Regions from separate parts of the Arthrobacter sp. SPT-J7 genome, predicted to be linked through region 2. Evidence: riboswitches for the same ligand, from Rfam matches in the RefSeq annotation. Region 2 holds a riboswitch; each other region holds the start of a gene.
The links. Region 2 has a riboswitch for S-adenosylmethionine ahead of AC5RWX_RS12490 (bifunctional o-acetylhomoserine/o-acetylserine sulfhydrylase). Riboswitches for the same ligand answer to the same signal wherever they lie in the genome.

Region 1 (9,668 bases), on a different contig from region 2:
GGTGCAGGTAGTAGAGGTTAATGTGGTCCGTGCGCAGCCGTTGCAATGCCGCCTCGCAGGTTGCCCTGAGTGTCTCCGGACGCCCGTCGATGACCCGCCGGCCGGCCACGCTGGTCATGCCGCACTTGCTGGCCAGGAAGTACTCCTCCCGGCGGGAGCCCAACACCTCGCCGATCAGCTCCTCGTTCGCGGCGGCACCGTACAGTGCGGCGGTGTCGAAGTGCCGCACGCCTGCGTCCAGTGCATGCAGCAAAAGTTTCGCCGCGTCCTCGCGGGTTGGTGGGACCCCGTACGCGTGGCTGAGATTCATGCAGCCCAGCCCAATGCCGCCGACGTCTAGAGTTCCGATCGTGCGCGTAGTCATGCTTTGACGATACCGCCGCCACGGAGACCACCGTCCCGCCGTGTGCCGCCCGCTTACTCCGTCCGGTCCCGCAGGCCGCCGGCTTGCTCCGTCCGGTCCCGGCTGGCCGGGGTGCCCACTTCCTCCGAGAGCGGGATCTCCTTGACGAAGCAGGCAAGCACCAGGGCGGCGAGCACGATGGGGACGGCCAAAAGATAGATCGGCGGCAGCGCCTGCGCGAAGGCATGCGCGATGAACTCCTGGGCCGGGGCCGGCAGCGAAGCGACCACAGCGGGGCCGAGCGAACTGAAGCTTTGGCCGCCTCCGGAACGCATCGTCGTCAGCAACTCGTGCGGCGCCGTCGAAAATTGCTCGGTCAACCGGCTGATGAAAATAGCGCCGAAGAGCGAAATGCCGAAGGTGGCGCCGATCTGGCGGAAGTAGTTGGTGGCCGAGGTGGCGGTGCCCAGATCCCGGCGTCGGACGCTGTTCTGCACGATCAGCACCAGGTTTTGCATGATGGAGCCCAGTCCCATACCCAGCACCAGCATGCCGGCGGCGGTGAACGCGTACGGCGTGGTGTCAGAGATCCGGGAGAGCATGACCAGCCCGGCGGCGATCAGCACGGTGCCGATGATCGGGAAGATCTTGTAGCGCCCGGTGCGGGTCACCAGCTGTCCGGTGATGGTGGTGGCCCCCACCATGCCCGCCGTCATTGGAATCATCATCAGGCCCGACTCGGTGGCGCTGGCGCCGTTGACCATCTGCAGGAAGGTGGGCAGATAGGCGATCGCCGAGAACATCGCAATGCCCACGCACACGCCCATCAGGGTGGGCAGCGTGAAGTCCCGGTCGCGGAACAGCCGCAGCGGCAGGACCGGTTCCACGGCCCGGCGCTCGGCCAGCACGAACAACACCGAGGCGACAATGGTGAGGGCGCCGAGCACGATGATCACCGGGCTGTCCCACGGATAGGTGGTCCCGCCCCAGCTGGTGAACAAGATGACCGCCGCACTGGCGACCGCCAGCAGGAAGGTGCCCAGATAGTCCAGCTTGGGCCGGGGCCCGCCCGGTTTATGCAAGTGCAGGGTGGTGGTGATGACGACCAACGCCGCGGCCCCCAGCGGCAGGTTGATGTAGAAGATCCAGCGCCAGTTCCAGTTGTCGGTGATGAACCCGCCCAAGAGCGGCCCGCTGACCGAAGCAAGACCGAAGGCCGCCCCGATTAAACCCATGTACTTGCCCCGCTCACGCGGCGAAACAAGATCGCCGATGATCGCCTGCGCACCGATCATCAACCCGCCGCCGCCAACTCCCTGGATGGCGCGGAAGGCGATCAGCTGCGGCATGCTCTGGGCCATGCCGGAGAGCATGGAGCCGCCCAGGAACACCGCGATCGCGAAGATGAAGATGCTCTTGCGCCCGAACAGGTCGCCGAGCTTGCCGTAGATCGGCAGCCCGATGGTGGCGGCCAGAATGTAGGCGGTGATCACCCACGAGATGTGCTCCAGCCCGTTCAGGTCGCCGACGATCGTGGGCAGCGCGGTCGCCACGATGGTCTGGTCCAGCGCGGCCAGCAGCACGGCGAGCATCAGCCCCAGGAACACCACCATGATCCGCGGCTGTGCCGTGGCCGCGCGGTCCCGGCCGTGGTTCCGGCCATGGTCCGTGGGGGCGGAAACCGGTGCTGTTGAGGGGCCGGCGGGCTGCGGGCCGCGGTCTGGGCTGGGAGGTACTGCCATGGTGAACTTTCCGGCGGCGCGGGTGGCGCAGGTGGCCTGATGTGGTTGCCTGGGGACGCCCGCCGCCCCGCGTCTGTACCGTACTGCCGTCCGCGGAGCGGCACAACCCCCGGTTCCGGCACCACAAGCCCCGGTTCCGGCACGGCGTTGACGTACGCTGGAAGCCCGCCCAGCGAAGGGACATGCCAATGGACGACGCCGGATCCCGCCTGATCTTCGGCTGCATGGGTTTGGGCGGTGGCTGGGGGAGCGGCCCGTTGGAGGCAGCCGACGTCGCCGCCGCCCACACGGTGGTGGACGCGGCGCTGGAGATCGGCATCAGGATTTTCGACCACGCCGACATCTACGCCCACGGCAAGGCGGAGGCTGCGTTCGGCCGGGTGCTGGCCGAGCGCCCGGAACTCCGGGAAACCATCCAGCTGCAAAGCAAGTGCGGCATCCGGCTGCCGGCTCCCGGGCTGGCCGGCCAATATGACTCATCTCTCGGGGCGATCGTGGCCAGTGCCGAGGAAAGCCTGCGCCGCCTGCACACCGACTACCTGGACACGCTGCTGATCCACCGGCCTGACCCGCTGGCCCCGGCTGAAGAGATCGCCGAGGCTTACAGCCACCTCCGGATGGCGGGCAAGGTCCGCCGGCTGGGCGTCTCGAACATGGCCGGCGAACAGATGCGGTGGCTGCAGGCAGCGCTTGACGAGCCGCTTGCTGTGAACCAGCTGGAAATGAGTCTGTACCGGCGGGACTGGCTTGAATCAGGCGTGCTGGTCAACCACCCGGAAGGCGCGGCCGTCAGCTTCCCGCACGGCACGCTGGAGTATTGCGCTGCGCACGGGGTGGAGCTGCAGGCCTGGGGCTCGCTGGCCCGGGGCCGCTACAGCGGCCGGCCCATGGAGCCGGAGGCCGGCGACCACGCCACCGCCGGCAAAGCAGGAACCGGGGCTGGAGCGGACCAAGCGACGGCGACTCTGGTCACCGAACTGGCCCGGGACAAGGGCTGCACGCAGGAAGCCGTGGTGCTGGGCTGGCTGCTGCGCCATCCGTCCAACATCCGGCCGGTCGTCGGTACCAGCAACCCGGAACGGATCAAGGCCTGTGCACAGGCCGAGGAGATCGGCGCCGCGATGACCCGGCAGGACTGGTACGCGCTGTGGGTCGCGGCACGGGGGCGACCGCTGCCCTAAACGAACGCGGGCTGTTCCAGCCGGCGGAACACGGAGTCGTGGAAGACCAGCGGCTGGTGCGCGCCGTCGTGCGTGGCCAGTCCATGTACCTCCAGCAGCACCACGTGGTGGTCCCCGGCCGGAACCTCCTGGTGCACCGAGCAATCCAGCCAGAGCGCTGCGTCGTTGAGGAAGAGCGCGTCCTGGTCGGTGCGGTGCAGACTAAGCCCAGCGAAGCGGTCGCCGCTCTTGGAAGCAATCTGGCGGCAGACGCCGTCGTGCCCTGTGCCCAGCACCGAAACACCGATCCGACCGGCTTGGCGGACCAGCGGCCAGGTCCGGGAGGTGTTCTGGACCGCGAACATCACCAGCGGCGGTTCCAGCGAAACGCCCACGGTGAAGGAGGAGGCGACGATGCCTTGCGGCGTGTCGTCGATGACGGCGCAGAGCGCTGCGATTCCGGAGGGAAAGCGACCGAAGGCGGAGCGCAGGGTGTTCGGGGTCAAGTCGTTGTGCAGGGACATGGCCATCCTTGAAGCTAGGGCGCATCCGCTGCTGCCGGAGGATACGCGTACTTGCCTGCCGACAAACCCGGCGGGCCGAATCATCACCTGGAGCACCCCGCTACGGTAGAGGGTTGCCGGCCAACCAGCCAGGGCTGTGAAGTTGGCGCTCGTGATTCATGTCCCACGGTAAGAGCGCGATGTGTCCCCGGTCAAACACGGGTAACAGTTCGTTAAGAACGTCCGGGGCCAGGCGCAGGCACCCGCATTCGGCTGCCTCAGGCGTCCGCGGGCTGGTCCGCGCCGCGGTGCAGCCGGAACGGATGGGCGGGATAGACGCCCAGGATCCGGATCTCGGTGGTGAAAAACTCCAGTTCCTCGAAGGCATGGACCATCGACTGATCCTCCGGGTGGCCTTCGACGTCCACCATGAACATGGTGGCAGCGAACTCGCCGCCGACCATGTAGCTCTCCAACCGCGTCATGTTGATGCCGTTGGTCGCGAAGCCGCCGAGCGCCTTGTACAGCGCCGAGGGAACGTTCCGCACCCGGAAGACGAAGCTGGTCACAGCGGGACCGGGCAGTTCTTCGCGGCTGGGGACGGGCCGTTGATCGGCCAGCACCACAAACCGGGTGGTGTTGGTTGGGTCGTCTTCCACCTTCTCGGCAAAGACCTCCAGGCCGTAAAGCTCCGCAGCCATCGGCGGCGCGAGCGAGACCTTGGTCGGGTCGTTCCATTCGGCTACTTCCCGTGCCGAGCCGGCGGTGTCGCCCGCAATAACCGGCGTCAGCCCCAAGCGGCGGATCAGCTTTCGGCATTGGCCCAGGGCATGGATGTGGCTGTGCACTTCGCGGGCCTGTTCCACCGTGGCCCCCGGAATGCCCAGCAAGCTGAAGCGGATGGGCAGGAAAAATTCCTCCACTATCTGCAGCGTGGTCTTGGGCAGCAGGGCGTGGATATCCGCCACCCGGCCGGCAATCGAGTTGTCAATGGGGATCATGGCCAGTTCGGCCTCGCCGCTTGTGACGGCGGCGAAGGCGTCTTCGAAGCTGGCGCACGGCACCGCGTCCCAGCCGGGCCGGACCTCAAGGCACGCCATGTGCGAGTTCGAGCCGGGTTCACCTTGGTACGCGATTGCTGGAGCCATGGGCGAAATTATCCCACCGCAAGAGCCCGGGGCCTTATTCGGCGGGGTCTGGCCGCCGTCACAAAGCCGGAGCGAGACGCGGATACAGTGGAGGACGTGGAAGGATCCAACCCCCGTGCCGTCGCCCTCTGGCTGGCCGCTGCCGTCGTCGCCCTCTTTGCCGTCAGCCTGACGGTGATGCCGTCCATTATGGGGCTGGATGTGATGCCCCCGCTCATCGTGGTGTCTGTGCTGCTGCTGATCGGCGCCGGAGTGCTGGCCGGGATGGCCGTTGCGGCCAAGCGGTCGGGGCGGCGGTAGGCCCGGCGCCGGGCACCCCACCGCGGTCAGGCGACGACGCCGAAGCCTCCGGTCCACGGCACCTTCTCGGCAGCGGCCAGGGTGATCTGCAGGAAGCCCACGGCCTCGAGCTCCCGGGCACGGGAGAGCGCGCCGGCGTCGATCGCCTGCAGCCCGGCGGCGGTGACCACCTCGGCCAACAGGGACTTGGCCTCGGCGTCGTCCCCCGCCATCAGCACGGTAGTGGGAAGGCTGCCGACGGTGCCCGAGGACAGCGTCGCGGCGAAGGTCGTGTTGAAGGCCTTGACCACGCGGGAGTCCGGCAGCGCGGCACTGAGTTCGGCTGCCGCCGAGCTGTCGGCCGGCACGGTGAGCGAGTCGAAGGTTTCGAAGTTCAGCGGGTTGGTGATGTCCACCACCACCTTTCCGGCCAACTGGTCGCCGCGGGTGCGGACGACGTCGGACAGGGCGGGGTACGGCACCGCCAAGATGACAACGTCGCCGGTTACGGGTCTGTCGTCGTCGTGCCCGAACGTCTCGACGACGTTCCCGCCTTTGCTGACCACGCCGGAGATGGCTTGGCCCATGTTGCCGGTACCGATGATGCTGACGTTTGCCACGGGAACGCTCCTCAGGTCTGCCGGACTGCCTGAACGTACGAGCGAAACGGTAGCAGCATCGACCGGGGAGTCAAGGCCCGCAGCGGGCCGCGACTGGCGCACTCAGCCTGATAGGTGGGTTCTAGTCGAGGTGTGATTCCTGCGTGATGCCGTAGGGCACGTCGTCACTCAGTTCCACGGTGAACTGCCCGGGTCCGGTGCGGGTGACCAGGATGCCGCAATCCCCGTCGATGGCCGCGATTTTTTGCAATTCTTCCACCGCAGCATTGAGAAGATCGTGGGCCTCGGAGGCCGTCTGTGCCGTCAAAGACTTGGTAGCCAAAGTCGTGGCCATGGTTCTGCCTTTCGTGACCGGAGGCTGCCGCAGAGGAGAAAGCGCGGTTGGTAGCTTCCGGCCGGAACGTGGTGCCCATGCGGAACGGTGCATGGAAGTTTACATTCTGCCATTCCAATGGACATCAGATGAATTTTCAAGCGGCGTGGCGGACGCCGTTTTCCCGCGCTCCGGCGGCTCTGGCGCGGATTTTGCGCGGATCGGCAGCAGAGAAGTGTGGTCAAGAATACGTTACTGGGCACCGACGTTACGGGAGCGGGCAGCCGATAGTGGGAAGCAGGGGCTACAGCTCGAACGCGGGCATCCACACCGGCTTTGCGGTGCTGTTCGTGCTGGTTTTGATAGCCCCGTTTGCGATCCCTAGAAAGGGTTCAGCAGCCGGTGGACGAACTGCCGGGTGCGCTCTTCCTGCGGTTCGCGCAGCACCTGCTCGGGGTGGCCGCGTTCCACCACCACGCCGCCGTCCATGAACACCACTTCGCTGGCCACTTCCCGGGCGAACGCCAGCTCGTGCGTGACCAGTGCCATGGTCCAGCCTTCCTCGGCCAGCTCCTTGATCACATGCAGCACGTCGCCCACCAGTTCGGGGTCCAGGGCAGAGGTCGGCTCGTCGAAGAGCAGCAGCGAGGGTTTGAGCGCCAGTGCCCGGACAATGCCGACCCGCTGCTGCTGTCCGCCGGAGAGCTGATGCGGGTACTGGTCTTCCTTGCCGGTCAGGCCCACGCGTTCCAACAGCGACATCGCCTCACGCACGGCCTCGGTCCGGGGCCGCTTCTGCACCTGGACCGGGCCCTCGATGATGTTCTGCAGCACGGTCATGTGCGGGAACAGGTTGTAGTGCTGGAACACCATGGCGCTGCGGTCGCGCAGCGCGGAGATCTGTTTGCGGTTCACCGCGGAGCCGAAGTCCACGGCCGGTCCGCCCGCGAAGGCGACCCGTCCGCCGTCGGGAATTTCCAAGCCGTTCAGGCAGCGCAGTACGGTGGTCTTGCCGGAGCCCGAGGGACCGATCAGCGCCAGCACGCCTCCGGTCTTCACCGACAGGTCGATGGACGTCAGCACCTGGTTGTCGCCGAAGGACTTGCGAAGTCCCTCCACGGCGAGGACGGGATTGCCGTCGGCGCCCGCGGGCGAGTCCATCGGCGGAAAGTCAGTGGGCGACATAGCGGTCCAGCCTCTTCTCCAGTCGTGTTTGGGCGGCGGAGAGGACCAGGCAGAAGACCCAGTAGACCGCCGCGGCCTCCATGTACAGCAGTAGGAATTTCTGGCTGAAGGCGGCGATTTCCTGGGCCACACGGAACGCTTCGGTGACCAGGATCAGCGACGCGAGGGACGTGTCCTTGACCAGCGAAATGAAGGTGTTGGATAGCGGTGGTACCGACACCCGAGCGGCCTGCGGCAGGACGATCCGGCGCAGGGTGGTGGTGCCGGACATCCCGATGGTGTGGCCGGCTTCCCACTGGCCCTTGGGGACGGACAGAATGGCGGCCCGGATGATTTCCGCCGCGTAGCCGCCCACGTTCAGCGAGAACGCGATGATCGCGCTGGGCCACGGCTGGAGCACCACTCCGATGCTCGGCAGGCCGTAGAAGATCACAAACAGCTGCACCAGCAGCGGAGTCCCGCGGATGACCGAGATGTAGGCCCGGGCGATGCCTGCCAAGATTCGGTTGCCGCTGATCCGCATCAACGCGAGGAAGATGGCCAGGACCAGGCCAATGGCGAAACTGGCCAGCGCCAGCGGGATGGTGCCGGTCAGTCCGCCCTGGACGATGGGCCAGAACGAGCTGGCCAGCAGCTCCCAATCGATGTCCATATGGCTACGTTAGCGTCTTGGGTCCGCCCGCTTACTGGGAGACGTCTGCGCCGAAGTACTTCTCGGAGATTTTGGCCAGCGTGCCGTCGGCGCGCAGCTCATCCAGCGCCTTGTTGAAGGCATCCACCAGGTCATCGCTGCCCTTCTGGAAGGTGAAGGCGCTCTGCGACTCTTCATTCGTCTCGGCGGCCACCTTGATGTTCTGGTTGTCGTGGGCTTTCTGGTAGTCCAAGTAGGTGAGCTTGTCGTTGACGGTGGCGTCAACGCGGCCCTGCTCCAGCAGCGAAACCGCCTGCGCCCAGCCCTCAACCGCCTGCACCTTGGCACCGGCCGACTTGGCCATTGCGTACCAGTTGCTGGTGAGCGACTGGGCGGTGGTCTTGCCCTTCAGGTCGGCAAGCGAGGAGATATCGTTGTTATCGCTCTTCACGACGACGACGCCGGTGCTCACCGTGTAGGGGTCGGAGAAGGCGTACTCGGCCTGGCGCTGTTTGTTGATGGAGACCTGGTTGGCGATGACGTCGAAACGCCCGGCGTCCAGTCCCGCGAAGATGGCGTCCCACTGGGTCTCTTCGAACTTCACGTCCACGCCCAGCTTCTTCGCCACCGCGTTGACAACCTCGACGTCGTAACCGGTCAGCTCGCCGGTACCGCCCTCGTGGAAGCTGAACGGACGGTACGTGCCCTCGGTCCCTACGGTGATCACGCCGGCGTCCTTGATCTCCTGCAGCGAGCTCGCGGCGGCCGACGTCGAGGGCTGCGACTCCGTCGGCGAGGTCGTGCTGCAGCCGGCCAGCACCAGGGCGGCAGCTGCAACGGCACCGAGCACTGACAAACGACGACGAATCATGGTGAAAATTCCTTGTGGTCTAGGAGGGTGAGCCTGCCGCTGGGGTGGCCGGCGACGCTGAACGCTAGCACGTACAACAACCGCTACCTCAAGATATGTTCCGAACTGTGTCGGTACTGTGAGCAGCCGCACGCTGCCGGGACGCAGTTGCACGTTGCCGCGCCCTCGCCCGGCGGCAGGCACCGCCGTCGCCCCGTGGATCAGTCCGCGGCCACCCGGACCCGCAGCGCGCCCGGGTCGACGCGCATCGAGAGCCGGGAACCCAGGCCAATATGGTCCCCGTCCAGCTGCATCTCCTGCGGCCGGCCAGCGGTGATCTCCACTTCCTTGCCCTGGTAGTAGTCCACCGACGGGTCCACGCTCCGGCCGCGCTTGGCGAGCCCGGCCAGCACGCCGAGCCAGCCCAAGCGGCCGCGCGGGGAGATGGTCATGATGTCCAACAGGCCATCATCGATCTGCGCGCCGGGGAACATCTCGAAACCGCCCTGGATTTTGCCGCAGTTGCCGCCCATCACGCTGCGCATCCGCAGGGTCACGGGTTTGCCGCCGTCGATGGAAAGCGTGGCCCGGACCGGTTTGCCCGGCAGGTTGCGCAAACCGGCTTCCACGTAGGCGAGCCAGCCGATGCGGTCTTTGAGCGCGTCGTCCGTGCCACCAATGACAGCGGCGTCGAAGCCGAGGCCGGCCATGACCAGGAACACCGCGCCGCTGCCGGCGCCGTCCACCTTGGCACGAACGGCGTCGATCTGCCGGTCGCGGCCGGTCAAGGCGATGCGCACCGCGGTCTCCGGATCGTCCACCGGCAGGTCCAGGTTGCGTGCCAGCAGGTTGCCGGTGCCCAGCGGAATCACCCCCATGGGTGTATCAGTTCCG
Region 2 (9,668 bases):
TCCACCACCGGACAACGCCGTCCGGACCATGAAAGGAAAGTCCATGCGTCATTCCCGTCACCGTGCCACCCGTTCCTCTCTCCTGGCCGGATCCGTCCTGCTGGCCGTTTCTCTGACCGCCTGCACCAACGCCTCCGGTGCTGCCACGGGCGCTGCGGACACTGCTGCTCCGGTTGCGTCGGGCGCCGGGGTGGAAGCCGTGCAGGTCAACGAAGCAGCCCGGAACTTGCTGCCGGAGGAGGTCCTGGCTGCCGGGACGCTGAAAGTCGCTTCTGACCCGACCTACGCTCCGTTCGAGTTCTACGACACCGACAACAAGACCATGATCGGTTTCGACGTGGACTTCTCCGATGCCGTCGGAGCGGCCTTGGGGCTGAAAGTGGAGCACGTTCCGGCAACGTTCGACACGATCCTGGCCGGGCTGGCCTCCGGTAAGTACGACATGGCGTTGTCGGCCTTCTCCGTGACGCCGGAACGCGAGAAGATCGTCGACTTCGTCGAGTACCTGCACACCGGCACAGGGATCGCCGTCGCTCCGGGAAATCCGCTGGGGATTTCCATGGACCCCTTGAGCATGTGCGGGAAGAAGATCGCCGGCCAAAAGGGGTCGATTCAGTCGATGGAACACCTTCCTGAGTTCTCCAAGGAATGCACGGCCAACGGAAAGGAAGCGATCAAGATCCAGAACTTCCCCGGACAGACCGACGCCAACCTGGCGCTGGCTTCCGGCCGGGTAGACGGGGTGATCGCCGACAGCGTGCCGCTGGCCTACCAGGGCAAGGAAGCCAAGGGACAGTTCGAACTGGCCGAGGGCGAGGACTACGATGCCGTACCGTTCGGGATTGCCCTGGCCAAGGACGCCGGGATGACCGAAGCCGTAGCCGAAGCGGTGAAGGGCGTTATCGCCGGGGGCCATTACCAGGAAATCGGCGACAAGTGGGACTTCCCGGAGTCGGTGCTGATCACGGCCGACACGCTCGAGGCCAAGTAGCGAAAGAGGGATCAACCCCATGACTGCCGTGACTACGCAAACCCAGCCGGTGGCCCCACCGGTTGATGGCTACACCATCGTCAAGGCGAAGCACCCAGGCCGCTGGTTGGCCGCAGCGGTGATCTTCCTGGTGGGCGGATTGCTGCTGAACTCCATCTTCACCAATCCCAACTTTGGCTGGGACGTCGTGGCCATGTACCTGCGCGACATCTCCATCGGCAACGGCATCCTCGTGACGCTGGGGCTCACGGTCATCAGCATGGCCATTGGGATCGTGCTGGGCGTGGTCTTGGCCGTCATGCGGCTTTCGGTCAATCCGGTGGTGCGGGGCGCGGCCTTCGCCTATGTGCACTTCTTCCGGGGAACGCCGGTGCTGGTCCAGTTGTTGTTCTGGTTCAATCTGGCGGCGCTGTACCCGGTCATCACGCTGGGCATCCCGGGGGTCCACTTGGACGCGAACCAGTTCATCACTCCGATGACAGCGGCGATCTTGGGCCTCGGCCTGAACCAAGGTGCCTACATGTCCGAGATTGTCAGGGCCGGCATCCTCTCCGTTGACCACGGCCAGACCGAGGCCGCCGGGGCGCTTGGCATCACCAAGCTGCAGACCATGCGACGCATCGTGCTGCCGCAGGCGATGCGCGTGATCATCCCGCCCACCGGCAACGAAACCATCGGCATGCTCAAGACCACCGCCTTGGTCAGCGTGATCTCCGTGCCGGAATTGCTGTACTCGGCGCAGATCATTTACGCACGCACGTTCGAGACGATCCCGCTGCTCATGGTCGCCAGCCTCTGGTACCTGCTGATCACGTCCGTCCTCACCATCGGCCAGTACTACCTGGAGCGGCGATTTGCCCGTGGCAACCAGCGGAACTTGCCGCCGACGCCTCTGCAGCAGCTGAAGCGGTTCTTCGCGACGCACGACGCTCTCTCCCTGAAAGGCGGCAAGAAATGACGGCCATGAACAACGCCGAACCGATGGTCAAAGCTAACGCGGTGTGCAAGAACTTCGGCTCCAACCAGGTTTTGAAGGGCATCGACCTGCACGTCCGACAGGGCGAGGTGGTCTGCCTGATCGGCCCGTCCGGATCGGGAAAGAGCACGTTCTTGCGCTGCATCAACCACCTGGAAGCCATCGACGGCGGAAGGATGTGGGTCAACGGGAAGATCGTCGGCTACGAACTCAAGGGCAACAGGCTCTACGAGCAGAGCCACAACGAGATCTGCCACAGCCGTTCGGATGTGGGCATGGTTTTCCAACAGTTCAACCTCTTCCCGCACATGACCGTTCTGCAAAACCTCATCGAGGCGCCGCGCCTGGTCCGGAAGGAGCGGAAAGCAACAGCTGTGGCGCGGGCCAAGTCGCTGCTCGAAAAGGTCGGCCTGAGCGAGAAGGCGGACGCATATCCCCGCCAGCTCTCCGGCGGCCAGCAACAACGGGTGGCGATTGCCCGTGCCCTGTGCATGGAACCGAAACTCATGTTGTTCGATGAGCCGACCTCCGCACTGGATCCCGAACTCGTAGGCGAGGTCTTGAAAGTAATGAAGGATCTGGCCACATCCGGCATGACGATGGTGGTGGTCACGCATGAAATGAACTTCGCCCGCGACGTCGCCGACCGAGTGGTCTTCATGGACGGTGGGCACGTGGTGGAAGAGGGGCCGGCCCGCGACGTCATCACCAACCCTCAAAACGAACGCACCAAGGCATTCCTGGCTTCGGTTCTCGCCGAACCGGCCGCCGCCTGAGCACCCGAGGTGAAGGAATCATGAACGAAGACTTTTTCGACGTCGAAGTCCGGTCGATCACGCGCGAATCCAACTGCGTGGTGTCGCTGCAGCTGGAACATCCGCTGGGCGACGAGCTGCCCGAGTGGGACGCCGGATCGCACATCGACGTGCTCCTGCCCAACGGCCTCCTGCGCCAGTATTCGCTCTGCTCCGTGCGGACGGACCGGTCAGTCTGGCGGTTGGGAATACTGCGCGAGCCGGAGGGGCGCGGCGGCTCGGCCTACGTGCACGACCTGTTGAGGCCCGGGACCAAGATCCAGGTACGGGGCCCGCGCAATAACTTCGTCCTGGCACCCGCGGACAGCTATGTCTTCATCGCCGGCGGCATCGGCATCACCCCCGTGCTGCCGATGATCCGCGAGGCTGCCGAACTTGGCGTACCGTGGCGCCTGGTCTACCTGGGACGCAGCCGCTCCTCGATGGCGTTCCTCGAAGAGATCCAGGCATTCGGCGGAGACATCCACATCCACGCCGACGACGAGAGCGGTTTCTACCCGCTGGCCGAGCTGTTGGCGGAGCAGGGCGCCGGAACTCACGTCTACGCCTGCGGTCCCGGCCCGCTGCTCAATGTCATTCAGTCGATTGCCGACGGCTGGGAGGATCCCGGGCGGTTCCACTGCGAGCGCTTCGCCGCAACCGGCGAAGTCCCGGAGAACGACGGCGAGTCCGCCTTCGTGGTCGAACTGACCGACGGGACTGAGGTCCCGGTGGGACCGGACGAGTCCATCTTGCAGGCACTCGAAGCGGCCGGGCTCAGCCCGCTGAACTCCTGCCGCGAGGGAATCTGCGGTACCTGTGAAACGCCTGTGTTGGGCGGCGAAATTGACCACCGCGATTCGCTGCTGTCCGATGCGGAACGCGACGCGGGAGACACCATGATGATCTGCGTCTCCCGGTGCAAGGGCAAGCGCTTGCTGCTGGACTTGTAGCGAGGCCTGGTCCCGGAGCGCCCGCGCCGCAACGAAAGCCGATTCAACGGCGGGGGAGGGTGGAACACGAATCCCTTCCGGATGTCCCCGGCCCGGGTTCCCTTGGCAAGATGGAGGCTATGGACAAGCAGAAGGTGGTCACCGCGAGTGCACCGCGCACGCTGAGCTACTACCGGGCGGAAGTGCTCATTGTGCTCGGGGTTTCGCTGGGGCAGTCGGCTGTCTACGCCGTGGTGAACCTGCTGGAGAAGATGACCCGCGCGCCGCTGGCCTCGCAAACCACCACGCTGAACCCGGTACTGAACAAGCGGGAGATCTTCGATTTCGTCTACCAGATGCTCGGCATCTGCTTTGCGCTGGTGCCGGTGGCCTTGGTGCTGCTCCTCATGACCTCGCCCGGCCAATCGGCCTTCCGCTCGATCGGGTTCACCTTTTCCCGGCCCAAGGTGGACTTCGGTTTAGGCTTCCTGCTGGCGCTGCTGATGGGTGCCGGCACGTTGGTCGTCTATGCCGCCGGCCGGGCGCTTGGGATCACCACCGCCATTGTCCCCGCGGCCTTGGACGAATATTGGTGGACCGTGCCGGTACTGGTGCTGTCAGCACTGCGCCACGCCATCCTCGAAGAGGTGGTCATGGTTGGCTACCTCTTCAACAGGTTCGCCAAGTTCGGCTGGGGGATCTGGACCACGATCTTCGTCAGCGCCGCCCTGCGCGGGACCTACCATCTGTACCAGGGGATTGGACCGGGCATCGGCAACTTCCTGATGGGGCTGGTATTCGGGTACGTCTACACAAAGGTAAAGCGGGTGATGCCGCTGGTCGTCGCTCACGCACTGCTGGATATTGCCGGCTTTGTCGGGTATGCGCTGGTGGGTCCGGCCATCGGCATCGGGACCTGACCCGCCTGCACGCCCCGCGGGAGTCCGGGCGTTCTCTCCCCGGACAGGCCAAAGGCTCCCGTTCTACCTCTTGCGCCACCGTGGGTGGGAGCAAGAGGGCGGAATGGGAGCCCCTGCGATAAGCGCGAGTCTTGGTACCGTGCCAGCCGGGACCGGAAGCTTAGAGTTCGACGATGCCGTTCGCGGTTTCGAAGCGGACCGACATGATGCCGGGTGTGCCGTTGGGTGCGGTCCAAGCAACCTTGACGTCGTCGAGAAGGTCATCTACCGGGGTGCCCAGCCAGTCGGCCACGCGTTCCGAGGATCCGGCAATGGTCAGGCCGATCAGCTTGACGGTCGCGGGGCGCGCGTTGGACGGGTGCAGTGCCTCGGTGCCGTCATCCCAGCGCAGCATGTAGGGGACCTGCGGGTCGGCGATCAGGCCCTTGATGCCGATCTGCTGCCAGCTCAATTCCTGCCCGTCCGGAAACTTTCGGTTCCCGGGAACCGCATGACGGCCCAGCCGCTCTTCGAACGGGGTCAGATCGTCCACTTCCACACACCAGCCCATCCAGCCGCCGCCGGCTTCGGACCGGGCACGAACGGCTTGGCCGAAGGGGGCCTTGTCGGACGCGGGGTGGTCCAGGACCTCCACCACTTCCAGGTAATGGTGGTCGGTCAGCGGGAAGATCATGTTGCGGGTGCCGAAGCGGGGGTGTACCCCGCCCTTGACCGCGTCGATACCCAAGGCCTTGGAAATCCGCTCTGAGGTGGCAGCCAGGCCGTCGGGCTCTGCAGCATAAGAAACGTGGTCGAAGCGCATAGGCATATCTTGGCACTTTGTGAACCAGCGCTCGACTTAGGGTGACCTAAGTCACTGTGCTTTCGCGGTGAATCTTGACGTTAGCCCTTTACAGCCAAGGGCAGGTCTGGCCCCCGGCAAGGCAGGGGAGGGGCGGTCACAAGATGTCATATTGTTGCGGCCGGCCGGGCTCTCCGCCGAGACTGGACGCAGGTCATGAGTGCCAGCGTGAAACCCCGGTTTGCTGGCCGGCAACCCTCCAACCGCGGTGGGGTGCCCCGGGTGAAGACCAGGCAGCCGCCACAAGGCGGTGCGCAAGCGCGGGTCACACCCGGGACGGATATACCGGCACGGCCGGATCCCGGATGACCCCTTCCGTTGAAGGAGTTGCACCATGTCCAATGCAGACTGGTCTTTTGAAACTCGTCAAATCCACGTCGGCCAAGAGCCGGATGCCGCCACCGGTGCCCGCGCACTGCCGATCTACCAGACCACGTCGTTCGTGTTCCCCAGCGCGCAGAGCGCCGCGGACCGCTTCGCCCTGTCCGAATTGGCACCCATCTACACCCGGATCGGCAACCCGACGAGCGAGGCTGTGGAAACCCGGCTCGCCAACCTGGAAGGCGGCGTCGGCGCACTGCTGCTGGCCTCCGGCCAGGCTGCGTCCACGTTCTCCATCCTGAACCTGGCCGAGGCCGGCGACCATATCGTAGCCAGCCCCAGCCTGTACGGCGGTACGTACAACCTGCTGCGCACCACGCTGCCCAAGTTCGGCATCGAAGTCACCTTCGTTGAGGATCCGGACAACCTGCAGCAGTGGCGCGACGCCGTGCAGCCAAACACCAAGGCCTTCTTCGGCGAGGTGGTCTCCAACCCGCGCCAGGACGTGCTGGACCTGGAGGCCGTCAGCAGCATCGCGCACGAGAACGGCGTGCCGCTGATCGTGGACAACACGCTGGCCACCCCGTACCTGATCCGCCCGATCGAGTGGGGGGCAGACATTGTGCTCCACTCGGCCACCAAGTACCTCGGGGGTCACGGGACCGCCATCGGCGGCGTGATCGTGGACGCCGGCACCTTTGATTTCGCTGCCGATCCGGAGAAGTTCCCTGGCTTCAACACCCCGGACGACACCTACAACGGGCTGGTCTTCGCCCGCGACCTGGGTGTCGGAAGTGCGCTCGGCGCCAACCTCGCCTACATCCTCAAGGCCCGCGTGCAGCTGCTGCGCGATCTGGGCTCTGCCATTTCCCCGTTCAACGCCTTCCTGATAGCCCAAGGCCTTGAGACGCTGAGCCTGCGGGTCGAGCGGCACGTGGCCAACGCGCAGAAGGTGGCGGAGTTCCTCGAAGCGCACGACGACGTTGCTTCCGTTGCGTACCTCGGCCTGCCCTCGAGCCCCTGGTACGAGCGCGGCCGCAAGTACGGTCCGAAGGGCACCGGCGCCATCGTGTCGTTTGAGATCAAGGGTGGACTGGAGGCCGGCAAGCGCTTTGTGGACGGACTGGAACTGCATTCGCATGTGGCCAACCTCGGCGACGTGCGCTCGCTGGTGATCCACCCGGCGTCGACCACGCACGCCCAGCTTTCGGCCGAGGAGCGGTTGTCCGCCGGCGTGACCGACGGACTGGTCCGGCTCTCGGTGGGCATCGAGAACGTCAACGACATCATCGCCGACTTGGAGGCCGGGTTCCGTGCCGCCAAGGGCGCGGACGACTAGGCAAGCAGGTAGAACGCAGCGTGACGATAGTGCAACCGCAGGAACTCGTGGACCAGGCGACGGATGGCGTCCTGCGCAGGATGCCTGTTGGTGCGCTGGAACTGGAAGCCGGCGGCTACCTGCCCGAGGTCGTTCTGGGCTTTGAAACCTGGGGCACCCTCAACGCGGATGCGTCGAACGCGGTCCTGATCGAGCACGCCCTGACCGGCAGCACGCACGTGGCCCGCGGCACCTCCGACGAGGACGGCTGGTGGGACGACCTGATCGGTCCCGGTGCCACCATCGACACGGAGCGCTATTTCGTAGTGGCCGCCAACATGATTGGCGGCTGCTACGGCTCCACCGGTCCCGCGTCGCCGGCACCGGACGGCTCGCCGTGGGGGTCGCGGTTTCCGTTCGTCACCATCCGCGACTCGGTTCGGGCCGAGGCGCGGCTGGCAGATGCGCTGGGTATTCGCCGCTGGCATGCCGTCCTCGGCGGCTCGATGGGCGGGGCGCGCGCGCTGGAGTGGGCGGCGACGTTCCCGGAGCGCACGGCCCGGTGCGCCGTCATGGCCTGCGGGGCAGCCAGCACCGCCGAACAGATCGCGTTTGCGCAGGCGCAGGTCGCCGCCATCCGGCTGGACCCGCACTTTGCCGGCGGCGACTATTACGGCGGTCCCGCCCCCGAAGCCGGACTGGGCATCGCCCGGCGGATCGCCCACATCAACTACCGCTCGGAACCGGAACTGGAGTACCGGTTCGGCCGCTCGGCGCAGGCGGAGGAACAGCCGTTCGGCGGCATCACGCCGGCGGCCCGAGGCCGCTACGCAGTGGAAAGCTACTTGGACTACCAGGCGGAGAAACTGGTTTCCCGCTTTGACGCCAATAGCTACATCCTGCTCACCGAGGCCCTGGTCAGCCATGATGTTTCCCGCGGCCGCGGCTCGCTGGAGCAGTCCCTGGGCGGCCTTGAGGAGACGGAATTCTTCATCGCGGCGGTAGATTCCGACCGTCTCTACTTCCCGGAACAGTCACGGCAGCTGGCCGAGGCGCTGCCGGGGTCCGTCAAGGTGCACACCATCGAAACGCCGCTGGGCCACGACGGCTTCCTGACCGATGTACATCAACTGCATGACGAACTGACGCAGGCGTTTTTCCAAGCCTGAGCCGGCGGGCGCTCGGTGAGGTTCGAGCTGCGTCCGTTCCAGTTGTTGACCCTCCGCTTCCGCAGCGCGGGCGGCGGCTGACAATGGCCCTTCAGGCCAGTTCCAGCGTGAGGGGCCGCCGCAGGAACGCCGCGTAGCGAGCCACGGCGCGGTCAACGGACTGCCGCTCGGCGGGGCTGAACGCGCGCAGCGGCTTGAGCCGCAGCTCGGCGGAGCCGGTCTTGAGCACGTGTTTCCAGTTGCCGGCCATCTTCCCGTCCAGCAGCAGCACATGCTGCGGCACCGTGCTGCTCAGCGCCGCCGGGGCCGACCCGCCCAGGTAGCCGCGCGTTTTGGTGTAGCCCATGACGTATTCGTCGTAGCACTGGATCAGGTCGGCGCGGGGACGTTCGTTCGCTGCAGTGGGTGCGCCGCCGGTCCCGGCTGCGGGGGAGAACCAGAGCTCCACCCCATCGGCTTCGGTCCGCTCCAGTCCTTCCTGCCCGCCGGCTTCCAATCCGCGCCTAATGTCGGCCTGCGGCAGCTTGCACCAGTCCGAGCAGTCCTTCACCGAGGCGGGCCCACGGCTGGCGAAGTACCGCGCGGTGAGCTGAGCTAGTGCTGCGTCCCGGTCAAAGTCCGCTGTCAACGGCGGGACGCGCTCGTCGAAGGAGGCATACGTTTGCTGCACGGTGCCGGATTCCGCCGACCGCGGCGTTCCGCTGACCAGGATCCGGTCCATCTCCGCGTGGAATACCAGATGCCCCAGCCGCTGGCCGCGCAGGGACGCACCGTTCAGCTTCACCCCGTTGTCCTCGAGCAGCTCCGCTGTGGTGAGTCGGGACGCGAGTTCATCCCGAGTGCGGTGCTGGCCGTCAGCGACCGCCGCGGCCAGCACCTCATTGCTGCGTGCGACCGTCGATTCATCCAGGCCCAGTTGCCGGTCCCGGCCTTTGTTGCCTGCCTTGAGCCGGGGTCCGGAGAGCAACATCAGCCAGTGCAGATCGTCGCGGTGCACGAAGTGCCAGGTGGGCCGCAGGACGTGGGTGCGCAGGATCGTTCCGGCGGCAATGGCCGCGTCGATGTCCGCCGCATTGTCCCGGGCCGACCCGCCCGCCCGTTGCGCCAGGGACCAGCGGGCATAAACGTACTCCTGCGACTGGAAGGCGAGGAGCCAGCGCAAGGCAGCGCCGGCGTCGTCCGCGGGATGGTCCCAGAGCCGCTGTGCCCGCAAACGGTGGGTGCGGATGGCCTGGGGATCCGGTTGCGGCACGGCAGGCTCGGTTATCCGGCCGTACCGGGAGGCATGCCCGGGCCGAAGAACGGGTCGGCAGCCGGACGCTTGGGCAGGATCCCGTCGCCGGAGGACTGGTGCCGGAGCCTGCGCAGCACCCACGGGACCAGATGCTGGCGGGCCCACACGAAGT
Region 3 (9,668 bases), on a different contig from region 2:
AGCCCAGGAGCCGCTTGCCCGCCCCGGCGAACTGGAGCGCGGGTACGGTCAGTTCCGCCGTGGGGTGTGGCAGCCCCACCGAGACCACGGCGCCGCCACGCGTCACGTACTCGAGGCATGATGCAATGACCCGGGCTGACCCCACAGCTTCGATGGCAATGTCCACACCGTCGCCGGCCGCCTCCAGGATCAGGTGGGGAGCTTCGTCCGGGGTCCCCACGGCGGTTGCCCCGCACTTCAGGGCGAGCCCGTGCTTGCGGGCATTGGGATCGATGGCAATCACGGAGGAGGCACCGGCCAGCGCCGCGGCCATGACGGACGAAAGACCTACAGCGCCCAGTCCGAAGACCGCTACGGACTGGCCTTGCTGGACGGCCGCTGTGTTGAAGACGGCTCCCATACCGGTCAGCACGGCGCAGCCGAACATAGCCGCAACAGTGTCGGGGACGTCGTCGTCGATGGCCACCACCGATTCCCGGGCCACCACGGCGTAGTCCGCGAAGGCAGAAACCCCCAGATGGTGGTTGATCCGTTCCCCCGCAGGCGTCCGCAGGAGGGCCCCGCCATGCAGGAGGTCCCCCGAGCCGTTTACTTCCGCCGCACGGTGGCACAGTGCCGGACGGCCCCCCCGGCAGGCACGGCAGTCACCACAGCTGGGGACGAAGACGAGGACCACATGGTCTCCGGGGGAAACATCCGTAACACCTTTACCCACTGCGGCAACCCGCCCTACAGCCTCGTGCCCCAGTGCCATGGGAAGGGGCCTGACGCGGGAGCCATCCACCACGGAAAGGTCCGAGTGGCACAGGCTCGAGTAGGTGATGCTGATGCCCAACTCGCCGGCGCGGGGTTCCGGCCGGTCAAGCTCCTCGACCCGAAGGGGATGCGCTTCGGTGTAGCTGGTTCCGGGCGGGACCGTGGCGTAAAGGACCGCTGCTTTCATGGGAAATCCTGACTTCTACGAAGGTGCTGACGCCCAACTGCCCGGGCCTGCGTGGTCGCGGGTCCGGGCAGTTGGTGCTGTTCGGCTCTGCGGTGGTGCCGGTGACTATTTCTTGCCGGCCGCGAGCAGGTCCGCGGTGCCCCGGGCGTCGGCTGCGTCCACGTCGTGCAGCGAGATGCCGCGGGTCTCCTTGAGGAAGAACACGGAGATTGCGGTCACGATGCAAGCCCCGAGCAGGTACAGCGCCACCGGAGTAGAGGAGTTGAAGGTTCCCAGCAGTGATGTGGCGATGATCGGTGCCAGCGAACCGGCGACGATGGAGGTCACCTGGTAGCCCAGGGAAACGCCCGAGTACCGCATCCGGGTGGGGAACATCTCGGCCATGATGGACGGCTGGCCTGCGTACATCAGCGCGTGGAACAACAGGCCGATGGTGATGGCGGCCAGGATGATGATGTCATTGCCGGTGTCCATCATGGGGAAGGCGAAGAAGCCCCACGTGCCGCCGAGGATGGCGCCTGCCATGTAGACGGGCCGCCGGCCGAATGCGTCCGACATCCTGCCCACGAGCGGGACCGCGCAGAAGTGGATGAAGTGCGCCACGAGCAGAAGCAGGAGGATGCGGGAGGTGTCGGTCTGGACAACGACCTTAAGGTAGGTGATGGAGAATGTCACCACGAGGTAGTACAGGATGTTTTCGGCAAAACGCAGGCCCATGGCGGTAAAGACACCGCGCGGGTACCGGCGGAAGACCTCGGCAACACCGTAGCCCTTCTTCTCCACCGTGACTTCCTTGCGGGCTTCGATGAAGATCGGGGCATCCTGGACCTTGGTGCGGATGTAGTAGCCGACGATGACGATGACTGCGGAGAGCCAGAAGGCGACGCGCCAGCCCCAGCCGAGGAAGGCTTCCTGGGAAAGCGTGGCCGAAAGGGTGAACAACACGCCCGTGGCCAGGAGGTTGCCCATAGGTACCGCTGACTGTGGCCAGCTGGACCAGAACCCGCGCGACTTGTTGGGGCTGTGCTCGGCAACCAGCAGCACGGCGCCGCCCCACTCACCGCCGACGGCGAAGCCCTGCACGAAGCGCAGGAACACCAGGAGGGCCGGAGCCCAGTAGCCGATCTGGGCGAAGGTGGGCAGGCAGCCCATAAGGAAAGTGGCTACGCCGACGAGGATGATGCTCAGCTGCAGCAACTGCTTGCGGCCGAACTTGTCACCGAAGTGGCCAAAGACGATGCCGCCGATGGGGCGGGCCACGAAACCTACGGCGTAAGTGACAAATGCGGCAATGATGCCGTCCAGTTCAGTCCCTGAATTGGGGAAGAAGGTTTTGCCGAACACCAGGGTGGCGGCGGAGGCATAAAGGAAAAACTCGTACCACTCAACAACAGTGCCGGCCATGGAGGCCGTAACGACTTTCTTCAGGCCTGAGGCCTTGACGTCGGTTTCCTCTGGCCGCCGTGCGGCGGAGCTTTCCGTACTCATTTAGTGAACTCCTTCGGCGTCCTCTTCGACACCACTGGGACAGGCTGTGGCGGATACGTGTGATTTTGGCCACGAACCGCCGGGTCCCATTGAGTATGGTCTGCCTTATCGCCCAGCTCAACGGCGAATCATGCAGAGCCCATCTGCATTAATGCACACATTCTGCTTTGGAGGCCTGCTTAGGCCGAAAGGTGCTCGCGGAGTTGCGGTGCCAACTGGCCGATCTCGGTGAGGAATCCGTCGTGCCCGATAGGCGCTTCGATGAGGTGGACGTCCACCTCCCCGGGAAGAGCCCGTGCCAGCTCCCGTGACTGTGACGGGAAGTAGAGCCGGTCCGAGTCCACGGCGGCGATAAAGAAACGCGCGCTGGCACCGGACAGAGCCTGGGTGAGGGACCCCCGCCCCCGGCAGATGTCGTGGCTCATCAGTGCCTCCGTGATGGCGATGTAGCTGTTCGCATCGAAACGCTGCACCAGTTTGGTGCCCTGATGGTCCAGGTAGCTTTCCACCTGGTAGCGTCCGCGGGCTGAAAGCTGCTCACCCTGGAGCGGCGATTCGGTAGCCTGCGGCGTCCGCCCGAACCGTCCGTCCAGCTCCTGCGGGGAACGGTACGTGATATGGGCAATACGCCTGGCCAGCGCCAGGCCCTCCTCCGGGGCGGGTCCGTTGTAGTAGTCACCGCCGTCGAAGTTGGCGTCCTGGCGGATGGCGAGGGTCTGTGCCTGGGCGAAGGCGATTTGCTCGGCCGTACTTGCGGCGCCGACGGCGATCACAGCGCATCGCTGTACCCGCTCCGGATAGGTAAGCGCCCATTCCAGGGCACGCGCCCCGCCCATCGAGCCACCCAGCACGGCAAACCAGCTCGAGATCCCCAACTGGTCGGCCAGCCGGGCCTCCGCCACTGTGCTGTCCCTCAGGGTCACCAGTGGAAAGCGGGAGCCCCAGGGCTTTCCGTCCGGAGCGGGCGACGACGGACCCGTAGACCCGTAACAGCCACCTACGATATTGACGGACACAACAAAGAATCGGTTCGTGTCCACCGGCGCACCTGGTCCCGCGAGCTGTTCCCACCAGCCGGGCTCTTCCGTGTCGCCCCTGGTTACATGGGTACTGCCGGTCAGTGCATGTTCAATGAGGACGGCGTTGCTGCCGTCCGCGTTGAGGGTGCCCCAGGTTTCATAGGCCAGCGTGACGTCCGGCAGGTATCCGCCGGCCTCCAGCTTCAGTCCCCCGATGGAGGCATAGCGGACAATCCCGTGTTCAGGGACGGTGGTACGGGTGACGGTAACCGTCATGGCAAGACCTCTTCTACGCGCTTGCCCGCCGTCGAATGACCGGCAGGCCAGGTCTTCACCCGGGGCACCCCACCGCGGAAGGAGGGTTGCCGGCCAGCAAGCCGGGGCTGTCACTGGCACTCATGACCTGGTTCGAGTGTACGAAACAGCCCCTGCCTGCCGCCAAGAGTGTGACTGGTTGTGACTTCCCCGGCCCGCTGCCGAGCTGGTGCCCGGGTACTGCTAGGCGCCGGTGGCTTCCTTGGCCGCCCGGAAGCCCGCCTCAAGGTCAGCCAAGATGTCATCGATGTGCTCGATCCCTACCGACAGCCGCACCAGGCCGGGGTGCACGCCGGCAACCACCTGCTGCTCAGGCGAGAGCTGGCTGTGGGTGGTCGACGCCGGGTGGATGACCAGGGAACGGACGTCACCGATGTTGGCCACGTGGGAATGCAGCTCAAGCGCGTCCACGAAGCGTTTACCCGCCTCCGCCCCGCCGGCGAGGTTGAACGACACGATGGCGCCGGTGCCCTTGGGGCCGTACTTGCGGCCGCGCTCGTACCAAGGACTGGAGGGCAGCCCGGCGTAGGCGACGGATTCGACGTCGTCACGCGCTTCCAGCCAGCGGGCTACTTCCAGGGCGTTGGCGACGTGACGTTCCACCCGCAGGCTCAGCGTCTCCAGTCCTTGGGCGATGAGGAAGGCGTTGAAGGGCGACACTGCCGAGCCCAGGTCACGCAGGAGCTGCACCCGGGCCTTCAGGATGTAGGAAAGGTTGGCGCCCAGGGCACCCTCGGCGCCAAGGTCCCGGGCATAGACCAGCCCGTTGTAGGTGGGATCCGGGGTGTTGAAGCCGGGGAACTTTGCAGGGTCCTTGCCGAAATCGAACTTTCCGGAGTCCACGATCACGCCGGCGATCGCGGAACCATGGCCGCCCAGGTATTTGGTGGCCGAGTGCACCACAATATCCGCACCCCATTCCAGTGGCCGGATCAGGTACGGGGTGGACAGGGTGTTGTCCACGATCAGGGGAACCCCGGCGTCGTGCGCAACCTGGGACACGCCTTCAATATCCAGGACATCCTGCCGCGGGTTGGAAACCACCTCGCCAAAGAACAGCTTGGTGTTGGGCTGCACTGCCTCGCGCCACTGGTCCAGGTTGTCAGGGTCAGCCACAAACGTGACGGAAATGCCAAACTTCTTCAGGGTATGGGCAAAGAGGTTGTAGGTGCCGCCGTAAAGGCTGGGGCTGGCCACAATGTGGTCCCCAGACTCGGCGATATTCAGGACTGCGAAAGTTTCAGCGGCCTGCCCTGAGCTGAGCAGAAGGGCACCCAGGCCGCCTTCGAGGCTGGCGATCCGCTGTTCCACGGCTTCCTGGGTGGGGTTGCCGATCCTGGTGTAGATGGGCGCCAGCTCAGCGAGGGCGAAGCGGTTCGCTGCGCTCTCTGCGCTGGGGAACACAAAGGACGTGGTTTGGTAAATGGGGAGCGCACGGGCACCCGTGGCAGCGTCCGGCTCCTGCCCTGCGTGGATCTGGCGGGTTTCGAAAGACCATCCGTTGGACAACTAAGGCTCCTTTGACATGGGCCCGGCATGCTCGAAGCACCGCGGGCCGCGCTTGCCATCCGGCCGTTGCCGGACAGCCAGGTCCTCACCCGGGGCACCCCACCGCGGATGGAGGGTTGCCGGCCAGCGAGCCGGGGCTTGGCGCTGGCACTCATGACCTGAGCCCAGTGTAGGAACATGGACGCGACGGTTGACAGGATTATGACGAACAAGGTCCTCACCGCTGCCGTCAACAGGACCCTGGATTAATGCTGCTTCAGAACCAAAATCCCAGTAAGGCTATCCTTAGCTGAGAGCCCGATCACAAAGTGCCAAGATGTTGCCATGCGCATGGATCACGTCTCTTACGCCTGTGAACACGATGGCCTGGCTGCCACCACCGAACGTATTTCCTCTGCCCTCGGCGTTGAGGCAGTGAAGGGCGGGGTACACCCGCGGTTCGGAACCCGGAATATGATCATCCCGCTCGCCGGGCACAAGTACCTCGAAGTCGTCGAGGTCCTGGACCACCCCGCTTCGGACAAGGCTCCCTTCGGACAGGCAGTGCGTGCACGGTCTGCGGCGGGGGGCGGCTGGATGGGCTGGTGCGTCGAGGTTGACGACCTGGTTCCCTTTGAAGAACGGCTCGGACGCTCCGCTGTCAACGGAAACCGCAAGTTTCCTGACGGCCGCGAACTGGTCTGGAAGCAGATCGGCATCCTGGGTTTGATTGCCGACCCGCAGGTTCCCTACATGCTCAAGTGGGAGGGGGACCCGTCCCTGCACCCGTCCAACGCCTATGAGAGCAACGTGAAGATGAGCTGCCTGACCATTGCCGGCTCCGCTGCCCGGGTTACCGAGTGGCTGGGCGAGCCGGTGGAAAAGCCGCTCGAAGATGTAGCCGTGGAGTGGGTGGCACCGCACGGGACCCCCGGGATCCTTTCGGTGACGTTCGAGACCTCCAATGGTGCTGTGACCATCTGACCCTTCCTCCGCGCCCGGGCGGCCCTGCCCGGGCGCCGGCTTGGGCTAAACGCCCTTTGCACTTCGGCCGCCATCAGCTTGTGACAACGGCGTCACCTGCCGATGACGGCCGAATCCGTTTCCTGGCGAAATCTTGGTTGAGCCCGGCGAAACCTGGTAGCTGAGCCTCCAGGAAGTGCCCCTTGCCCAGCTGATGGAACGGTGGCACCGCAAATGTCAGGGTTTCCACAGACTCAGCCACCGGCTACTGTCACAAACAGACCGCCTGCCTTACCCCAGCCCCACGGCCTTGCCGAACAAGCTGAAGCCAACGAACGCCACGATGTCCAGCAGTGCATGGGCTATCACGAGAGGCATAACCCGCCGGGTCCTGGTGTACAGCCACGCGAAGACGACGCCCATCACCACATTGCCGATGAAGGGGCCAAACCCCTGATACAGGTGGTACGTGCCCCGGAGCAGCGAGCTGACCATGATGGACAGCGGCACGCTCCAGCCGAACTTCCCGAAGCGGTTCAGGAGGTAACCCACCACGATGACTTCCTCCACCACGGCATGGCGGATAGCGGACAGGATCAGCACCGGGACCGTCCACCAGTACGCGTCAAGAGCGCTGGGAATGATGGCGGTCGTGATGCCGAGAGCCCTGCCCGCGGCATAGAGGCCAAGGGAGGGGACGCCGATCAGCGCAGCCAGCCCCAAACCCTGAAGCATGTCCCGCCCGGGCCGCTCGAAGTTGAATCCGAGTTTACGGAAAGCCGAACCGGCGTTGTCAGCCCCGCCGGAGGATGCCTGCCGCTGATCGCTGAGGAAGTAGATCACCAGCAGCACCGGCACCAGCGCAAAGAGAATGTCCAGCAGCTGGTACGTCAGGTCAAAGTACTCACGGGGGCTCTGCGAGCGATTCAGGGTAGAGGTGCCCTCTGCCAGCGGTGCGCGGGTCAACTTGTCCAGGAGCTGCACCACGGAATACACGGCAGACTGGCCCAAGGACAGGCCCAAGACAATCCAGACTTCTATCCGCAGGCGACGGCGGGAGGGAACCAGCATGTACCCATCTTGCCTGCAGTTTCTGGAACCGGCCTGATTGCCCTGCGGTCCGGTCGGCAGGCGCGCCCTCGCGCTGGTGGCTTCACTCCCAGTAACAACCAGGCTCAGCGCGCGGCGACAATCACTTCCGTGCCGTTGGCCTCGAAGGCCGCCTTGTCGTGCGCCGAGATTCCCGCATCCGTAATCAAGCGGGTGAAGTTGTAGCCGTCCATGGTGGCAAAGGCACGCACCCCAACTTTGGACGAGTCAGCCAGCACGTAGGACACCCGTGCCCTGCTGGCCAGCAGGGCGTTGACTGACGCTTCCCCCTCCCCCGTGTTGGTCGGCCCGACGTCGGGGTCGATGCCGTTGACACCGATGAAGGCGATGTCCAGCACCACCTTCTGCATAATGATGTCCGTGTACGGCCCCACCAGTTCGTAGGACCGCGGATTGAGGATCCCGCCGGTAACCATGACTTTGATGTTGGGCCGGACCGCCAACTGCCCGGCGATGTTGATGGCGTTGGTAACCACCGTGAGGGTGGGCTGGTTGGAAGGCGCGTTGAGATCCTCGCGCGTGGCCAGGATCTGCGCCAGCGCGGTGCTGGTGGTGCCGCCGCAAAGCCCGATCACGGCGCCAGGGGCAATCAGCGCTGAGGCCGCCTGGGCAATCTGCTCCTTGGCCTCGGCGTGATCGTCGCGGTTGTACCTGCCCGGCAGGTCGTAGGCCAGCGCGCCCGTTCTGGCACCACCCCGGGTCCTGGTGAGCAGCCTGCGCTTTGCCAGGCTGTCCAGGTCGCGCCGGGCGGTGGCCGGGGAGACGTTGAGGGTGCTGACGATCTCTTCGACCTCCACCTGGCCGGTCCTGGCGAGGAGATCGAGTATGGCCGTCAGTCGGTCAGTGCGGGTCATGCAAGAGCCTCCAGCTACTCCCGCCACCGGGCGCGATGACGCTTTCTGATCATAACAGACCGCTAATGATCATCTAACGTCAGCTTGTCCCGGGAATTACCTGGCCCTCTTCCCGGCGCGCCATACAGCGTACGTCAGGGGCATGCCTGGACGGTACGCAAGGTGCGTAGCCGACGGTGCATTGAGCAGGTGGAGATCCGCCCGGTGTCCGACGGCGATCGAACCCACCGCACGTTCGCCGTCGGCGTCGTCTCCCTTGTCCTTGTGCAGTGCAAGGGCGCCGCCGTAGGTGGCGGCGCGTACGGCTTCATGGACGCTGAGGCCCATCTGCAGCACGGCGGTGGTGACGCAATAGGCCATCGAGCTGGTGTAGGACGTGCCCGGGTTGCAGTTTGAGGCCAGCGCCACCTGGACGCCGGCGTCAAGCAACACCCGGGCAGGGGCAAGTGGCTGGCGGGTTGAAAGATCGCAGGCGGGAAGGCAGGTTGCAACAGTGCCCCTCGCACCGGTTCCGAAAGCGGCATCCCACCCCGCCCAGGTTCCGGCCAGCGCGTCAAGGTCCTTATCCGCAAGGTAATTCACGTGGTCCACGCTCGCGGCCCCAAGTTCCACGGCGAGCTGCACGCCCGGGCCTTGGCCGAGCTGATTGCCGTGGACGCGCAGGCCCAGGCCTGCGTCGCGGCAAGCCAGCAGGACCCGCCGGGATTGCTCCTCAGTGAAGGCGCCCTCTTCGCAAAATACGTCGGCCCACTGCACGTAGGGCCGGACGGCGGCGAGCATCGGGCCGCACACGAGGTCGGTGTACTCGTCCGCGTCCTGTCCGGCGGGAACCAGGTGCGCACCGAGGTAGGTGACCTGGTCCACCACGGTGGAGGCGATGCGAGCGCTCCGGGTCTCGTGTTCAACGTCCAGGCCGTAGCCGGTTTTCGTCTCGATGTAGGTGGTTCCCTGCGAAACGCCTTCGTCAACGCGGGACAGCGCCAAACGGGTGAGGTCGAAATCGGACGTGGCACGGGTGGCGTTCATGGTGACGGCGATGCCCCCGGCAGAGTACGACTCCCCCGCCATCCGCGCTTCGAACTCCGCCGTCCGGTCACCGGCGAACAGCAGGTGTGTGTGGGAGTCCACCCAGCCCGGGATCATTGTCCGGCCGCCGGCGTCTACAGCGTCATCTGCGGCGGGAGCATCCGCAGCGGCACCGATCCACGAAATCCGCTCGCCCTCCACCACGACCGCGGCGTCCCTGAGGACCCGGTGCTCCAGGTCCTGCGTCATCAGCTCGGCGATATTGGTGATCAGCGTACTCATACAACCATTCTTCAGCGCCGGACTGACCAGCGGGTGGCCGCGAGCGCCTCAGCTGTCCGGGATGCCGGACCGTCTGCCGGCTGGGCCGCGCTGCCGGCGGATTGGAGGCCGGCGAGGATCTGCCCAGCCGCGAGCTCCGCCAGGGCAGACGACGTCTGGAAGCCATAGCCACCCTGGCCG

Region 1: it holds a riboswitch for S-adenosylmethionine, as region 2 does, so the genes downstream of both, AC5RWX_RS02485 (flavin reductase family protein) here and AC5RWX_RS12490 (bifunctional o-acetylhomoserine/o-acetylserine sulfhydrylase) in region 2, are expected to answer to the same signal.
Region 3: it holds a riboswitch for S-adenosylmethionine, as region 2 does, so the genes downstream of both, AC5RWX_RS18415 (bifunctional o-acetylhomoserine/o-acetylserine sulfhydrylase) here and AC5RWX_RS12490 (bifunctional o-acetylhomoserine/o-acetylserine sulfhydrylase) in region 2, are expected to answer to the same signal.

What each region holds. Positions count from the first base shown of each region.
Region 1 is NZ_JBNHFF010000001.1:532,832-542,499, forward strand. It holds gene AC5RWX_RS02470 (aldo/keto reductase) at 1-364, opposite strand, end outside; gene AC5RWX_RS02475 (MDR family MFS transporter) at 418-2,085, opposite strand; gene AC5RWX_RS02480 (aldo/keto reductase) at 2,274-3,266, shown strand; gene AC5RWX_RS02485 (flavin reductase family protein) at 3,263-3,769, opposite strand; SAM riboswitch class IV at 3,812-3,926, opposite strand; gene AC5RWX_RS02490 (prephenate dehydratase) at 4,027-4,896, opposite strand; gene AC5RWX_RS02495 (hypothetical protein) at 4,993-5,196, shown strand; gene AC5RWX_RS02500 (NADPH-dependent F420 reductase) at 5,223-5,795, opposite strand; gene AC5RWX_RS02505 (hypothetical protein) at 5,917-6,129, opposite strand; gene AC5RWX_RS02510 (amino acid ABC transporter ATP-binding protein) at 6,490-7,293, opposite strand; gene AC5RWX_RS02515 (amino acid ABC transporter permease) at 7,280-7,945, opposite strand; gene AC5RWX_RS02520 (amino acid ABC transporter substrate-binding protein) at 7,977-8,795, opposite strand; gene AC5RWX_RS02525 (diacylglycerol/lipid kinase family protein) at 8,996-9,668, opposite strand, start outside.
Region 2 is NZ_JBNHFF010000006.1:261,884-271,551, forward strand. It holds gene AC5RWX_RS12460 (ABC transporter substrate-binding protein) at 44-991, shown strand; gene AC5RWX_RS12465 (amino acid ABC transporter permease) at 1,011-1,949, shown strand; gene AC5RWX_RS12470 (amino acid ABC transporter ATP-binding protein) at 1,946-2,743, shown strand; gene AC5RWX_RS12475 (PDR/VanB family oxidoreductase) at 2,764-3,714, shown strand; gene AC5RWX_RS12480 (CPBP family intramembrane glutamic endopeptidase) at 3,834-4,613, shown strand; gene AC5RWX_RS12485 (VOC family protein) at 4,774-5,415, opposite strand; SAM riboswitch class IV at 5,607-5,721, shown strand; gene AC5RWX_RS12490 (bifunctional o-acetylhomoserine/o-acetylserine sulfhydrylase) at 5,789-7,114, shown strand; gene metX (homoserine O-acetyltransferase MetX) at 7,195-8,262, shown strand; gene AC5RWX_RS12500 (winged helix DNA-binding domain-containing protein) at 8,354-9,514, opposite strand; gene AC5RWX_RS12505 (SGNH/GDSL hydrolase family protein) at 9,526-9,668, opposite strand, start outside.
Region 3 is NZ_JBNHFF010000019.1:12,189-21,856, forward strand. It holds gene AC5RWX_RS18400 (zinc-dependent alcohol dehydrogenase family protein) at 1-943, opposite strand, end outside; gene AC5RWX_RS18405 (MFS transporter) at 1,049-2,431, opposite strand; gene metX (homoserine O-acetyltransferase MetX) at 2,611-3,726, opposite strand; SAM riboswitch class IV at 3,739-3,854, opposite strand; gene AC5RWX_RS18415 (bifunctional o-acetylhomoserine/o-acetylserine sulfhydrylase) at 3,949-5,274, opposite strand; SAM riboswitch class IV at 5,318-5,433, opposite strand; gene AC5RWX_RS18420 (VOC family protein) at 5,599-6,237, shown strand; gene AC5RWX_RS18425 (CPBP family intramembrane glutamic endopeptidase) at 6,508-7,287, opposite strand; gene AC5RWX_RS18430 (DeoR/GlpR family DNA-binding transcription regulator) at 7,392-8,180, opposite strand; gene hutI (imidazolonepropionase) at 8,277-9,488, opposite strand; gene AC5RWX_RS18440 (NAD(P)/FAD-dependent oxidoreductase) at 9,500-9,668, opposite strand, start outside.